DNA from 2 places in the Kandleria sp. genome. Region 1 is predicted to be linked to the other one. Evidence: riboswitches for the same ligand, from Rfam matches in the RefSeq annotation. Region 1 holds a riboswitch; the other holds the start of a gene.
The links. Region 1 has a riboswitch for thiamine pyrophosphate ahead of thiS (sulfur carrier protein ThiS). Riboswitches for the same ligand answer to the same signal wherever they lie in the genome.

Region 1 (8,375 bases):
GAGTTGGCTATAACTTCCATTTCATTTTCAATCTGTTCCCTGTTAAGCTTCATACGATGGATGTGATTGTAGCAGTTAAAACCGCAATACACACAGTAGTTCTCACAGTAATTTGCGATATATAAAGGGGTAAACAAGTAAACTGTATTTCCGAAATGTTTACTTGTTTCAAGTCTTGCTTTCTGAGCCATTTGTTCCAAATAGGGCTCTGCCGCAGGCGAAAGCAAGGCCTTGAAATCCTCAATTGAACATGTGTCATGATGTAATGCTCTAAGTACATCTTGTTTTGTATATTGCGTATAATCATAGCTATTCATTGCTTCAATTACTTTTGAACAGACATCTGATTCAATGATTTCCATTCCCGGAAGATATTCCATGTGATTCTTGCGATAAGATGGATCAGTTTCTAGTCTATGTTTTTTCTTGAGCGCTGCGGATGAAAGGTGCTTGGAGTCTACGTAAAATTGATTTTCCATTTTGTCTTCTCCTTAGTCTCGCAAGAATCCTGTCAATGGATCAGAAGCAGAAGCACCACGATTGATGACACGTCCAAGACCTGACAGATACGCCTTTCGTCCTGCTTCTACGGCCTGATTGAACGCTGAAGCCATCAATGGCAGATCTCCCGCTGTCGCAATTGCAGTATTCGCCATAATTGCAGAAGCCCCCATCTCCATAGCTGCACACGCCTCTGATGGCTTACCGATTCCTGCATCTACGATAATAGGAAGATCAATTTCATCAATAAGAATCTGAATAAAATCCTTAGTCGATAAACCCTTATTTGATCCAATCGGCGATGCCAAAGGCATAATCGCAGCGGCTCCCGCCGCAGCTAAATCACGAGCGACATTAAGATCAGGATACATATAGGGCAACACTACAAATCCTTCTTTCGCAAGGATTTGTGTTGCCTTGATTGTCTCTTGATTATCTGGCAAAAGATACTTTGTATCTCGCATGATTTCTATTTTAATGAAGTCACCACATCCCAGTTCTCTTGCGAGTCGGGCAATGCGCACAGCTTCCTTTGCATTTCTTGCACCTGATGTATTAGGAATAAGAGTTACCCCTTTAGGAATATAGTCTAAAATATTTTCATGTTCCTTCGTATTGGCACGACGAATGGCAAGAGTAATCATTTCTGCTCCTGCATCTTTCACTGCCGCATCAATAAGTTTCATTGAATATTTTCCCGACCCTAATATAAAACGGGAATTAAACTCATGCCCACCGATGATGAGCTTATCATTATTTATCATAAATATACCTTCTTTCTATTCACCTGCAAGAATCCGCAGGATTGTATGCGCCTGATGAGCAGCGCAAAGCATCACTCTAGAAGATACTAATCCCATCGTATTCTTTACATCGCTGACTTCATCACCACATAAATAAAATCTATTTGTCAATTTTCTAGTCTTAATAAGATTAGGTGAGCCCATGCCAGCCATACCAGATGCAGCTACCACATAACAATCAGGTAGCTTTTCTAAAACACCATTGACTAACATGGCCTTACAAGATGGATCATCAAAAGCTTCACACACGATATCTGCATCTTTAAGAAGACTTACAATATTATCTTCTGTAATCTTTTCATTGATTGCCTCAATATCAATATAAGGAGCAACCTCCAAGATATTTTCTAAAAGAGCTTCCGTCTTATTACAACCAATCTGATTCACTTTATAGCACTGACGATGCAGATTCGTCATATCTACTTGATCAAAGTCAATCAGTATAAGCTTTCCCACACCTGCTCTCGCTAATGCGATCGCAATATGTGAACCAAGACCTGCTAATCCACAAATCGCAACTGTCGCATTAGAAAATTGTTCATACAAGGAAAGACCAATACGATTGATCAAAGCCTCTCTCCATTCTTGTTTTAAACTCATTTACCCACCTCCTACGAAGCTGACAATTTCTACAACATCTTCATCTTTAAGAATGGTCTTATCATACATTGACTTTAAGACAATCTCTTCATTGCGTTCTACCGCAATGACCCTAAGATCGTAATCTGTTGACTTCAGAAATTCAGATATGCTTTCTCCTGCAATATCCAATTCCTTGCCGTTGACCTTCACCATAATTACACCCCCATAAAAAAGAGAAATATCCTATTTGGACATTTCTCATGATCTACACACAATTCCCTACGCTGGCATTATCCAAATCAGGTATAAGGGTCGAAGTTGATAACTTCCTCTCAGCCTGCACACAAGCTCCCCACTTCTATTGTAAAAAAGACGACACCTTATGATGCCGCCTAAAATCCTAGTAAATGACTTCCTACGACGGCATTATCCGCATCAGGTTATAGGGTCGAAGTTCGATCACTTCCTCTCAGCCTGCTTACAAGCTCCCCTGTATTTCTTTTATATGATATATCTAAATCAATAAAAAGGCAATAGAAAAGGAAATCCTATAGATTTCCTTTTCATGGTTATTTGTTTTTAAGTAAATCTCTAATTTCTTCAAGTAAAACAATATCGTCTGGTTTTACTGCTTCTTCAGGTTTACTTTCTTCTTCTTTCTTAAGTTTATCCTTTGCTTTATTAATTGATTTAACAATTAAGAAAATACATAAGGCAAGCAATAGGAAGTTGATGAATGAAGATACAAAAGCGCCATATTTAATAGAAACAGTTCCAGCTGGTCCAATTGACATTTTGAAGACAGCTTCATCTAAGCTATCCGGAATTTTAATAATTCCTGAGATGACACCCATTAGCATATTTACTAATGCAGTAACAACATCTTTTAAAGCACCACCTAAGATGACACCGACTGCCATATCAATGACGTTTCCAGTAAAAGCAAACTCTTTAAATTCTTTCCATAAGTTTTTCATAAAATACCTCCCTGCACATAATTATATCAAATCTTATCAATTTGAAAAGCATTTCACTCTATTAACCTAAAACTACATCTAGAATCATCATTAATGTGAATCCTATCGCAAATCCCATTGTCGCAATATTCGAATGTTTACCAACATTGGCACTTGGAATAAGTTCTTCGATGACCACATAGATCATGGCACCTGCCGCAAATGATAAGAAATACGGCAATAATGGGATAGTAATTGATGTTAATGCAATAACGAGTAATCCTCCCAATGGTTCAACCAGACCTGAAGCTGTTCCCATCAGGAAGGCTTTCATTTTACTTACACCTTCTGCTTTTAATGGCATAGAGATGATTGCTCCTTCAGGAAAGTTCTGTATTGCGATACCAATGGATAATGCTAACGCGGACATAAGTGTCATTGTCGATGTTCCAGACGCAATTCCGGCAAGAACAACACCCACTGCCATTCCTTCAGGGAAATTATGAAGCGTTACAGCTAAAACCATCATTGTGGTTTTCTGAAGCTTAGCTTTTATTCCTTCTGGTTCATCACTTTCAATATGAAGATGAGGTACAATATGATCTAGTACAAGCAAGAATAAGACTCCTAACATGAATCCTACTGCTGCTGGCATGACACGCCATTTTCCCATCTTTTCTGACATTTCTATTGCTGGAATAAGCAATGACCAGGCTGAAGCCGCAACCATGACACCTGCCGCAAATCCTAGCAATGCTTTTTCTAATTTTTTATTCATAGCCTCTTTCATAAAGAATACCATCGCACTTCCGAGCGTAGTACCCAATACCGGAATAAGAAGGCCTATTAGTATATAATTATTCATAATTTTTTTCCTCCCTATCTCTAGTATAGGGATTTTTGTATTTTATACCAACAATATGCAAAAAAAGAGCATAAATGCTCTTTTATCCTAGATATGCTTCTTTTACACGTGAATTATTAGCAACATCTGCTGCTTTACCAGAAACAGTGATTGTTCCTGTTTCTAGAACATATGCTTTATCCGCAATCTTTAATGCTTTAGAGGCATTTTGTTCTACAAGAAGAACAGTTACACCTTCTTCTTTATTGATTGTCTTGATGATATCAAAGATTTCATTGACAAGAATTGGTGAAAGCCCCATTGATGGCTCATCAAGCAATAATAGCTTTGGTTTACTCATCAAGGCACGTCCCATTGCAAGCATCTGTTGTTCACCACCGGATAATGTACCGGCAAGCTGTTTCTTACGTTCTTCAAGTCTTGGGAATAGAGAGTAGATATGCTGGATATCATCTTCTATCTTGTTGTCATCTCTTAAGAATGCACCCATTTCAAGATTATCTTCTACAGAAAGCTGTGCAAAGATACGTCTTCCTTCTGGTACCTGAGCTAAGTTTAATCCAACAATCTTATGGGCAGGCATTTTAGAAATATCCTTGCCATCAAAGATGATCTCACCACTCTTGCTTGAAATAAGTGAACTGATCGCATGAAGCGTTGATGTTTTACCAGCACCATTGGCTCCGATTAAAGCAACGATTTCTCCTTCTTCTACTTCAAAAGAGACATCTTTAATCGCATGAATGACACCGTAGTTTACATTTAAATCTTTTACTTTAAGTAACATGCAATACCCCCTATTCTTCACTACCTAAATAGGCTGCTACTACTTCTGGATTATTTCTGATTTCATCTGGTGAACCAAATGCTAAAACTGTACCAAAGTTTAATACACAGATCTTCTCACAAATACCCATGACAAGTTTCATATCATGTTCAATAAGAAGAATAGAAATATCAAATTTCTTTCTAATTAAAGCAATTGTTTCCATCAATTCTGCTGTTTCAGTTGGGTTCATCCCTGCAGCAGGTTCATCCAATAATAATAATTTAGGAGAAGTTGCCAAGGCTCTGGCAATTTCTAGCTGACGCTGTTTCCCATAAGGAAGATTGGATGCCTTAACATCCGCAAATTCTTCAAGACCAAATACTGACAATAGCTCTCTGGCTTTCTGATCCATTTTTTCTTCTCCCTTAAAATAGCTAGGAAGATGTAAAATAGATGATAATAATGAATATTCATGAGAATGATGAAGACCAACTTTTACATTATCAATAACACTCATCTCCTTGAAAAGACGAATATTCTGAAATGTTCTAGCAATTCCCATCTGGGTAATCTGCGTTGGTGATTTTTTATTTAGACTTACACCATCAAGTAAGATTTTACCGCTTGTTGGTTTATACACCCCTGTCAACAAGTTGAAGATCGTTGTCTTACCTGCACCATTAGGTCCAATAAGACCAAATAATTGACCTTCTCCAATTTCAAAGTTGAACTCATCAACGGCTTTAAGTCCACCGAATTGAATACCCAATCCGGATGTTTTTAATAATGGTTTCATAGTGACTCCTCCTTCCCTTTCTTATTCAAGAATGGAATCATACGTTTTAATGCAATACCTGCATCACTATGTTTAAGTAACATTGCTGCAATTAATACGATTGCATAAATTAACATACGATAGTTAGAGAAGCTGATTAATAATGAAGGAACAACTGTTAAGGCGATAGCCGCAATAATTGAACCTGGCAAGCTTCCCATTCCGCCTAATACGACCATAACAAGGATTTCTACTGATTTGTTATAATCGAAATATTTAGGAACAAGAACTGGAATGTAATGTGAATAAAGTGCCCCTGCTGCTCCCGCAAAGAATGCAGAAATAACGAAGGCTAAGATTTTATAGTAAGTAATGTTGATACCTGATAATTCTGAAGCTGTTTCATCTTCTTTTACTGAGATGATTGCACGTCCATGACGAGAATGAACGATACTGTAAACCACAAAAATTGTTAATGCAGCAATCAAGTAAACAAAAGTAAAGTTTGTTTCATGAGGTGTACCAATTAACCCTCTTGAACCATTAGTGATCTTCAAGTTAACAATGATAACACGAATGATTTCATTGAATGCTAAAGTGATGATACAAAGATAATCACCTTTTAATCTTAAAGAAGGAACACCTACGACAATACCGATGAGTGCTGCTGCAAGAGCACCGATAAGAAGTGTCAATAAGAATGGCCACTGATAATAGATACTTAAAATAGCTGAAACATAAGCACCTACAGCCATGAATCCGGCATGTCCTAATGTCAACTGACCTAAGTAGCCAGTAGCTAAGTTCAATGATACAGCCAGTACAATATTAATACCGCAAAGCATAATAATACCTGACCAGAAACTATTTAAGATGCCAAGTGACATCAGCAATGTTAATACAATATATGGAATCGCCGCCATAAGAAGGGCTAAAATAAGCGATTTTACTAACTTCTTTTTCATGCGCTATACCTTCTCTCTTACGTTCTTTCCAAATAAACCAGCTGGTTTAATCAATAAAATAAGAATCAAGATACCAAATACAATAGCATCAGAGAAATCTGATGAGATATATGAGATAGTCAATGATTCAGCAACCCCGATCATAAGTCCACCGACCATGGCACCAGGAATGCTACCAATTCCTCCAAGTACTGCCGCAATGAAGGCCTTAATTCCTAGCATTGCACCAATATATGGATTAATAAGTGAGAACTTTGCCCCATAGATGACACCTGCTACAGCACCTAATCCAGAACCAATCGCAAAAGCTAAAGAGATAGTTGAAGAAACATTGATTCCCATAAGCTGTGCTGCTCCAGCATCTTCTGAAACGGCACGCATTGCTTTCCCCATTTTTGTCTTATGAATAAAGAATAACAATGCACCAGTACAGACACCTGAAATAATTAATGTAATTAATGTGATATATGTGATATGCAAACCACCAAGATGGAATGAACCTTGTGGCATGATATCAGGGAATGTTTTTCCTGATGATGTAAAGATCAAGTAGAAAACATTCTGTAATAAATAAGAAACACCGATAGCTGTGATCAATACTTCCAATGATCCTTTACCACGTAGTGGCTTATAAGCTACCTTTTCAGTAATAACACCTAATGCGGCAGTCAATACAACAGAAAGAGCGATTGCTGCAACAGGAGGTAATCCTAAGCTTGAGATACCTACTAGTGCAAAATAAGAAGAGGCCATGATGATTTCACCATGAGCGAAGTTGATCATCTTCCCAATGCCGTATACCATTGTATATCCAATTGCAACCAGTGCATACATACTACCGGTTGATAATCCATTGATAATCTGATTAATAAAATCCATAGAGAACTCCTTTCAATAATACTAAAGGGAGAGTATATGCTCTCCCTAATCATACTTCCTTATGAAACAGTGACATACTTTCCATTCTTAACTGTTACGGTAACCATTTCCTTCTGTGGATCATGATACTCATTGTATTTGAATCCACCACATGCTGCTTCATCATTTGTAACAGTGATTTTAGCAAGCTGTTCATTGATCTTATCTGGATCAGTAGATTTAGCAGCATTGATTGCTTTCATCATAACAGTTACAGCATCATATTCCATTGCAGCAAACATGTTAGGCATTGTATTATACTTCTTCTGATAAGCATCGATAAATTCTTTTGCTGGACCAGAAGTTGCATCTTTATTAAATCCTGATACATAGTAAGTATTTTCGAAGTTTTTAGCATTTACACCTTTAACTCCAAGGATACCATCCCATCCATCTCCACCAAATAGTGGAACGTTAATACCAGCATCTCTTAACTGTTTTGTAATAGTAACAACTGATTCATAGTAATCTGGAAGATAAACTGAATCACATCCACTAGCTTTGATCTTAGAAATGAAAGTAGAGAAATCTTTAGTGTTGGCATTGTATGCTCCACTATAAACAACATTAACATTCTGATTTTTAGCTTCTTTTTCAAATGAAGCATCAAGACCTGCAGAGTAGTCTAATTCTTTGTTATAAAGAATTGCAACTTTTCTAAAGTTAAATTTAGTATTACAAAGTTTAGCTAAATAAGTACCAGCATATGAATCATTAGTACAGATTCTAAATACATTCTTATAAGCTTTCTTTGTAGATGAATCAATAGTAATGTTATCTCCTGTACCTGATGGTGTAAGAATTGGAGTAGACTTAGCTTTTGAAGCATTAGCAACGGCTAAACATGAAGCAGTAGTAACTGGTGAAAGAACTGCTGTTACATTGTCATCATCGACAAGCTTGTTGTAAGCATTGACCGCTTCAGTTGCATCAGCTTTATCATCATAAGCCTTAATAGTAATCTTAGTACCATTTTCTTTGTTATACTTTTCAACTGCTAATTCCAATGCATTCTTAACAGCTGTTCCATACTGAGATGCATCACCAGTCAATGGACCAATGAAACCAAAGATTGGATTCTTTACAGTAGTCTTTGTCTGGTTTGTACTTGAACATCCCACAAGCATTGCTGCCACTGCAGCAAATGCACATAATTTTTTAAATCTCATAACTATCCCCTCTTTTTCTGATTTGTTATTTTAATTATAGATACATTCTATCGAATTTCAAGAACTTTGCAA
Region 2 (8,375 bases), on a different contig from region 1:
TCTTCAGGAACAAGCAATGCGAAAATATATTTAACTGGTTGATCATCCATTGTCACCCAGTCAATATCTCTTTTATTACGTAAGAACATCACAGTTGCTTTTTTGACATTCTTTGTTCTTGCATGAGGAATAGCAAAGCCATCTTGTAGACCAGTTGAGAACTCTTCTTCTCGATCTAAAAAATCTTGATATAAAACATCTTCATCATCTGCAACAGCTAATGCTTTTGCTTTTTTACAAATAAATTTTAAGATGCTATCTTTATCTACTTCATCAACATCCAAGAAAATTGTTTGTTCATTTAGCATATTGTTCATGCTCGCACCTCCCTTTGACACTTCTAAGTATAGTTAACATCTTTTCCCTTCTCAATCCATTCCATTTCCACTTTAAGCGGAAATGTGTAAGCTCTTACATCTCCTATTTCCACATTTAAACGGAAATGATTTCCATTGCCATTTCAAGTTGGCATGCTAATATATCATTATTAATAAGTTGATTTTATTGGAGGAACACTATGTTCAATTACAAGAGACTTGATGACATTTTTAACTACATCCGTAATAATGAATTCACAACTGCGAGTAAACTCTCATTACTTTTAAAAGTATCTGAAAGAACTATTAGAACTGATATCAATAATCTCAACGACAATCTTATTGGAGCCTCTATAAAATTAAAACGACGCTCTGGTTATTATGTTGAAATACATGATTTAGATGCATACAACAAATTCATTGCTAGTTTTAAAGAAAGCAGTTCAAAAGATAAAGAATTAGATTCCAGCCAGGATCGTGTAAAATACATTTTATCGATTTTGCTATATAGTCATGACTATATTTCTATCGACGATCTCGCAGATTCAGTTTTTGTAGCTAAAAACACACTTTCAAACTACATTAAAACCATTAAAAAAATACTCCCAGTTTATAATTTGGAGTATATCGTAAAGCCAGGAATAGGCATTAAAATTATCGGAAATGAATCTAACAAAAGAGAATGTATTATCAATGAAATTTATTCTCAAGATCATTTATCAATGATACTCTCTACAAGTGAGAAAACATTCTTTAATGATATAGACCTACATAATATTGGGCACATCATTATTAATATCTTCAACAAATACAAAATTGAAACAGATGATTTTAAACTAAATAATTTATCCTTACATTTCGCTTTAATGATTTCAAGAATCCTTAATGATGACTACATAAGTCTTACTAATTCAGTTGAAATTCCCGAGGAAATATACACGATCACAAGTGAAATATGTCAATCTATTGAAGAATATTTTGGTATCACAATTACCAACGGTGAGAAAAATTACATTGCATTACGTGTTCTCGCTAACATAAAATACCAAGATCAATCTATCAATAATGCAAAAATCAAATCACTTGTACAAGATATAGTCGAAACCATCTATTCAAATTATCGTTTTGATCTAAGAAATGATTCCGTTCTAAAAAATGATCTTTTTAATCATTTAAAAACATCAATGAGCATGATGGAACTCAATATAGAAAATAGGAATCCCTTATTAAACACAATAAAAACAAATTATCCTTTACCTTTTGAAATCGCAAAAACTGTATTCAAGCAGATTGATACTCTTGAATTCACCGATGATGAACTTGGATATATCGCCTTACATATCGGTGCATCAATTGAAAGATGCTTTTCAGGATCACTGAAAAAGAAATATGTTTATCTTGTATGCGGATCTGGACAAGCCACTACAAGAATGCTTGAAGCACGCCTAAATAATGTATTCGGAGATAAAATCTTCATTGTTTCTAGATTGTCCTATCATGAATTTATAACACTTAAAAATGAAGATTTTAACGGTATTGATTTCGTTATCTCTACAATACCGCTCGAGTCCACATATAGCCCAACAATTACTGTAGACTTTTCACTTCCTCAAAACGATATTGAGACTGTGTCTCATTTTATTGCTTCAATCAACCAAGGGAAATCAAAAAAGATTCAGAAATTCTTTTCTCCATCACTTTTTATACATGAATCTACTTCTATATCTAAAAATAAATTATTAGAAAAAATGAATAACATGCTTATACAAGAAGGGATTGTTGATGAAAACTTCTTAACAAGTGTATATGAACGAGAAAATCTATCCAATACCAATATGAATGAAGTTTTCGCTCTCCCTCATCCTTTAGATGTCATTGCTCTAAAAACAAAAGTTGCTGTGGCCATACTAGATAAACCTATTATTTGGAACAAAGATGAAACAATCAAAATTGTCTTTCTTCTAGCCATTAAAAAAGGTGATACTACTGACATGGAACATCTCTACGATTTATTCATTGAAGTTGTAAATAACCCCAAATTACAGCAGGGCATTATTCATTCATTGACTTACAATCAATTCATAGAAACACTAGATGAATATATAAATTAAAATGCCAAATGGAATAACTCCATTTGGCATTCTTCATAATACATTCCAAAATTGATTTTCAAATTGAGCACACTTCACAAAAATATCGCAAAGAATTTCTGCTTGATCTGTATCAAGAAATCTCGTCATCTCATTAATAAGATCAATCCAATCCTGATTAGCATCAATATATGATCCCGTAGAATAAGCATCAAACCAGTCCTTATAGAGTGAATGTTCATTATTCCCATAAAGTTTCCATGCCTTCTCGCTAACATAGGCATATCCCCATGAACATTGAAGAAGCGCAATAACGCCTCCTAACATAGTATGTTCTTCAATGACTGATTTAATGTAAGAAATATAATCTTTAATGACCGGTTTAATCTTACAATTACAAATCTCTTTTTGAGTAATACCTACTCTATTCATATAAGGAACATGTACAGAATATGTTTCATGCATCGTTTCATTGATCATCTTATCTAAATGATTAGACAAGTTCTCATGTACACACATATTCTTTAGTTTCTTTAAAATATCCAAATAATCTAATAAATAGAAATAATCTTGCATCAAGTAGTTTTTAAAACGATCTATATCTAAGACACCTTTAGCCATTTGAACAATAAAATCATTTTTTACTTCATTATCCCAAAGCGCTGATACTCTCTTAAAAAGAAGATCAGTAAACTTTAAATTATCACTTCTTCGCAATGATTGCGACATATCCACCACTCTTATACCCTTCCTGAACATCTTCAACTTCTTCATTAGTATACAATGGATTGCGAATTAATGTTTGTAAATATTGAAAATCATTAAAATTAATGCTTTTTAGCACATCAATTTTCTTTTCAGTAGAATGCCATACTCCCGATGAAGCTAACGCTAATGGATAAGGTAAAGCTGGCATTACACCATTAAGATAATCATGATCATATGTATTTAAGCTTTTTCCAAGAAGATACACACTTTCTTTAGGTACATCAAGAAGAATGAGCTTTCCATTCTTCTTTAATGCCTGTCTACATTTCTTATAAGTAGGAAGATCTACATCTTCAATAAGACCATATTTGATCACATTGACTCCCCTTTTTTTCGCAATCTCTCCCATATCTTTTGAAGGTTCAATACCTTCAATATGACGAGAATCAATATAGCTTTCAAATAAGCCACTACCACATCCTACTGAGAGGATTCTCTTGTTTTCAATATCACCTAATGCTTTCTTGAATAGTTTTAATTCACTCATAAATAAGTTTTCATTCTTCATGAACCATTCATCATACTTTTTATCATATCCATCAAATTTCTGTATCATCTTTATTCACTTCAAATAGTACATAATTATGAGCCAATGGCCCACTTCCTTTTCCTAGATCAAGCTGTGCTTCTAATGCTTTAGAAATATAGTCTTTAGCATGTTTGACTGCCTCATCTAAGCTTTCTTCTCTAGCTAAAAATGAGGCAATAGCACTGGATAATGTACACCCTGTTCCATGTGTGTTGTTATTGTTAATTCTCTTCCCCTTAAACCATATATAACTACCATCACGATAAAGAAGATCATTTGCATCATTAATTTGATGCCCTCCTTTACAAAGCACATTACAGCCATATTTCTCATAGATGATTCTTGCTGCTGTAATCATATCTTCTTCATTGTTAATCTTAATATCAGATAAAACTTCAGCTTCAGGAATATTAGGTGTAATTACTGTGGCAACAGGTAATAACTCCTTTTTTAATGTTTCAATTGCATCATCACTAATAAGCTTAGCTCCACTTGTAGCGACCATTACTGGATCTACTACTATGTTTTTAGCATGATATTTCTTTAATGAGTTTACAATCGTATGAATCAGTTCACTTGATGAAACCATTCCTGTCTTAACAGCATCAGGATAAATATCAGTAAAGACTGCATCCAACTCTAAAGAAAGAAATTCTGGTGTGGCCTCCATAATTCCACTTACCCCCGTTGTATTTTGTGCAGTCAATGCTGTTATGGCAGACATAGCATATACACCATTCATAGTCATCGTCTTTAAATCTGCCTGAATGCCGGCGCCTCCACTAGAATCACTTCCAGCGATTGTTAATGCTTTTTTCATGATTATTCCTTCTTTCTTCGCATTTATTTTATAAAGTGATAGGAAGTGGTGCCCCCAACTTGCCGCTTTTAAAAGCTGAGTAATCTTTCAGATAATAATCAGCCATCATTTTTAATTCATACTGGTTCTTTTCTCCATATTGATCAAAGACAGCTATCACAATATAGCCAGCTTCCCTCGCTGTCTTTAATGCATAAAGAGAATCTTCAAAAACCAATGTTTCTTCTTGTAAAACATGAAGATAACGTGTAGCTTCATCATAAATATCTGAAGAATGCTTGCTTTTTCCTATTTCACTTGTCGTAAATATTTTTTCAAAATATTCATATAGACCATTTCTTCTTAAAGCTTTTTCAACTTGAACACTATCACTGCTTGTAGCTGCTACAATCTTGATACCTTGTTTCTTAATAAATGCTAAAAGCTCTTTAGCACCATCTTTTTCATGAACTTCATTAACATAGAAGTTCTCAATCATATTCTTGATATCTTCTACAATCTCAACACTGCTTTTTTCTACATGATAATGTTCACTAAGATACCTTGCTCCTTCTTCCATACTCATAGAAAACAAGATATCATTAAGACCTTTTTCAGCTTCTATCCCTATAGAACTTAAATAACGTTTTCCTAGATCATTCCACATTTCCATTGAATCTAGAATCACACCATCAATATCAAAAATAGCTCCCTTAATCATAAAGTGCCTTTCTTGTTTCTTTCTTAAGATCAATAGCTGCTTGTTTAATATCTTCTTTACCAAAGATAGCACTAATGACCGCAATACCGACAATACCGCTGCCAGAAAGCTTATGGACATTTTCTTTACTAATACCACCAATCGCAATGACGGGGATAGATACCGCCTCACATATCTCTTTTAATATTTCAAAAGAAACATCTGATGCATCATCTTTTGAACTTGTAGGAAATACAGCACCTACTCCTAAATAATCAGCACCACCTTTTTCAGCACATAATGCCTCTTCAACACTTGAAGCAGATACCCCAATGATTTTTTCTTCTCCTAAAATACGACGTACATCTTCTACGTTCATATCATCTTGTCCAACATGTACACCATCCGCATTTATTTTTTTGGCAATATCCACGTTATCATTAATCACAAAGGGCACATGATACGCTTCACATAATGACTTAATCTCTTTAGCTTCTAATAGAAACGTCTCTTCATCTAAAGTCTTTTCTCTTAATTGAATAAAGGTAACTCCACCATCTAGACTTTCTTTCACATCATCATAAAGGCGTCTTCCATTTAACCAATGACGATCCGTTACCCCATAAAGCAATAATTCATCGTACATCGTATTTAGCTCCTTTATTTAAAGTCTCTTCATCCATATTAAAGATGGCATCAATAATACGATTACGATATGTCGCATTACCATCTCCATCTTGCATATGATTCCAGGCTATTTCACCAGCTAATCCCATCATACAAACTGAAGCAGCTGCTGCTTCTAAAGGATTCTTATTGGCGATAAGAAATGCGGTCATCATACCTGATAACTGACATCCTGTACCGGTAATTCTGCTCATTTCTTTACGACCATTTCTTATGACAAAACATCTTTCTTCATCACTTACTAGATCAATGGCACCGGTAATCGCAATAATAGCACCTGTCTTTTTTGCAAATGATTTTACAAATAATATAGCTTCATCAAGATTGTCTTCTGTAATGACATCGGCTATGTCTGCATCGACACCCTTGGTCGTTCCACTTCCCAGTGCCAATGTCTTAATTTCTGAAATATTTCCTCTGATTACATCGAATTTGATTTCTTTCAATAAATTCAACGCCGTGTTGGTACGCAGTGCGGAAGCACCAGCACCAACTGGATCTAATAAAACGACATGATGTAATTCATTAGATTTCTTTCCTGCAAGAAACATTGATTGAATGCTTCTTTTGTTTAATGTACCAATGTTGATATTAAGGCCACCACAGATGGATGTAATATCTTCTACCTCTTCAGCTTCATCAGCCATAATCGGACTAGCACCACATGCAAGCAATACATTGGCAACATCATTTACTGTGACATAATTGGTAATGTTATGGACTAGTGGTACATTCTTTCTGACCTTGTTTAAATTTTCCCCCAGCATCTTTTTTCTCCTTATTCTTCCAACAAAAAAGCAGATATACCAACTCTGATATATCTGCTTATACGCAAAAAAACTCTCGCACAATGATATCCCTACGTTGGCATTATCCAAATCAGGTTATGGGTCCGAGCTCTTGTTACTCTCGTTCTCAGCCTGCCTTACAAGCTCCCCTGTTGTTGGTAATAGACTATCATCATATTGAAAATTATGCAAACGTTTTCTTAATAAAAAAGAGCATCCAAGGATGCTCTTTACATTAATCATTAATATTCTTCATTGCAGGGAATAAGATAACTTCTCTGATAGTATCCTGACCAGTCAATAACATAACTAATCTATCAATTCCCATACCCATTCCACCTGTTGGTGGCATACCATATTCTAAGGCTTCTACATAATCCATATCCATTTCGTTGGCTTCATCGTTACCAAGTTCTCTTTCTTTTAACTGGTTAGCGAATCTTTCATACTGATCAATTGGATCATTTAATTCAGTAAATGCATTTGCATATTCATTACCACAAATGAATAATTCGAATCTCTGAGTGAAACGAGGATCTTCTAGGTTCTTCTTAGCTAATGGAGAAATTTCAATTGGATGACCATATACGAATGTTGGTTCTACAATAGTTTCTTCTACATACTTTTCAAAGAATGCATTGATGATATGACCATAAGCGAAATGTGGTTCAACTTCAATTTCATGTTCTTCTGCTAACTTTTTAGCATCTTCAAATGACATATGTTCATTGAAATCAATACCAGTCTTTTCCTTAATTGCATCAGTCATAGAGATTCTCTTGAATCCTGGTGCTAATGAAATCTTGTGTCCTTTATATTCAATATCATAAGTACCATTTACAGTCATAGCTGCATTGGCAATGATACCTTCAGTTAAGTCCATCATACCTTCTAGATCAGAGAATGCTTTATAGACTTCAATTGTAGTAAATTCAGGGTTATGAGTTCTATCCATACCTTCATTTCTGAATAATCTACCAATTTCATAAACAGCATCCATACCACCGACAATTAATCTCTTAAGATTTAATTCAGTCGCAATTCTTAAATAGAAATCTGAATCTAACGCATTAAAATGTGTTACGAATGGTTTAGCTGCTGCCCCACCAAGAATGTTATTCATGATTGGTGTTTCAACTTCTACGAAATGTTTAGAATCTAAGTAGTTCTGGATAGATCTAATGATCTTAGGTCTAGTGAAAGCAACTTTTCTTGCTTCTTCATTCATGATTAAGTCTACATATCTTCTTCTAAAACGTTCTTCAGTATCAGTTAAACCATGGAACTTTTCAGGTAAAGGTCTTAATGCTTTAGATAAATGAGTATATTCATCAACACGGACAGTTAATTCACCCATGTCAGTTACCATTAATTCCCCTTTAACACCAATGATGTCTCCAAGATCTCCACGTTTAACGATTTCATAGATCTCTTCTCCAACAACATCTTTTCTTACATAAAGCTGAATGCTGCCATCACGATCTAATAGATCCATGAAACATACTTTCCCTTTACGTCTTCTTCTAATGATACGTCCTGCAATCTGTACAGAGACTTTCTTTTCTTCTAGTTCTTCTTTAGTGCATGAACCATATTCTCTTCTAATATCTGATGTATATGTTTCTACATCATACTTCTGTCCAAATGGATCAATACCTAAGTTTGCTAATTCTTCTAGTTTCTGTCTACGTACCTGT

Region 2: it holds a riboswitch for thiamine pyrophosphate, as region 1 does, so the genes downstream of both, thiM (hydroxyethylthiazole kinase) here and thiS (sulfur carrier protein ThiS) in region 1, are expected to answer to the same signal.

The regions. Positions count from the first base shown of each region.
Region 1 covers NZ_JAGBIX010000098.1:1,494-9,868, forward strand. The annotation lists gene thiH (2-iminoacetate synthase ThiH) at 1-479, opposite strand, end outside; gene J6L95_RS10740 (thiazole synthase) at 492-1,265, opposite strand; gene thiF (thiamine biosynthesis protein ThiF) at 1,281-1,904, opposite strand; gene thiS (sulfur carrier protein ThiS) at 1,905-2,099, opposite strand; TPP riboswitch at 2,146-2,251, opposite strand; TPP riboswitch at 2,282-2,388, opposite strand; gene mscL (large conductance mechanosensitive channel protein MscL) at 2,456-2,863, opposite strand; gene J6L95_RS10760 (ZIP family metal transporter) at 2,925-3,707, opposite strand; gene J6L95_RS10765 (ABC transporter ATP-binding protein) at 3,790-4,494, opposite strand; gene J6L95_RS10770 (ABC transporter ATP-binding protein) at 4,505-5,272, opposite strand; gene J6L95_RS10775 (branched-chain amino acid ABC transporter permease) at 5,269-6,216, opposite strand; gene J6L95_RS10780 (branched-chain amino acid ABC transporter permease) at 6,220-7,095, opposite strand; gene J6L95_RS10785 (ABC transporter substrate-binding protein) at 7,155-8,303, opposite strand.
Region 2 covers NZ_JAGBIX010000006.1:6,117-14,491, forward strand. The annotation lists gene J6L95_RS01375 (PTS sugar transporter subunit IIA) at 1-317, opposite strand, end outside; gene J6L95_RS01380 (BglG family transcription antiterminator) at 518-2,428, shown strand; gene J6L95_RS01385 (TenA family protein) at 2,462-3,136, opposite strand; gene J6L95_RS01390 (class I SAM-dependent methyltransferase) at 3,111-3,731, opposite strand; gene thiD (bifunctional hydroxymethylpyrimidine kinase/phosphomethylpyrimidine kinase) at 3,715-4,524, opposite strand; gene J6L95_RS01400 (HAD family hydrolase) at 4,553-5,224, opposite strand; gene thiE (thiamine phosphate synthase) at 5,217-5,849, opposite strand; gene thiM (hydroxyethylthiazole kinase) at 5,839-6,657, opposite strand; TPP riboswitch at 6,729-6,839, opposite strand; gene lysS (lysine--tRNA ligase) at 6,914-8,375, opposite strand, start outside.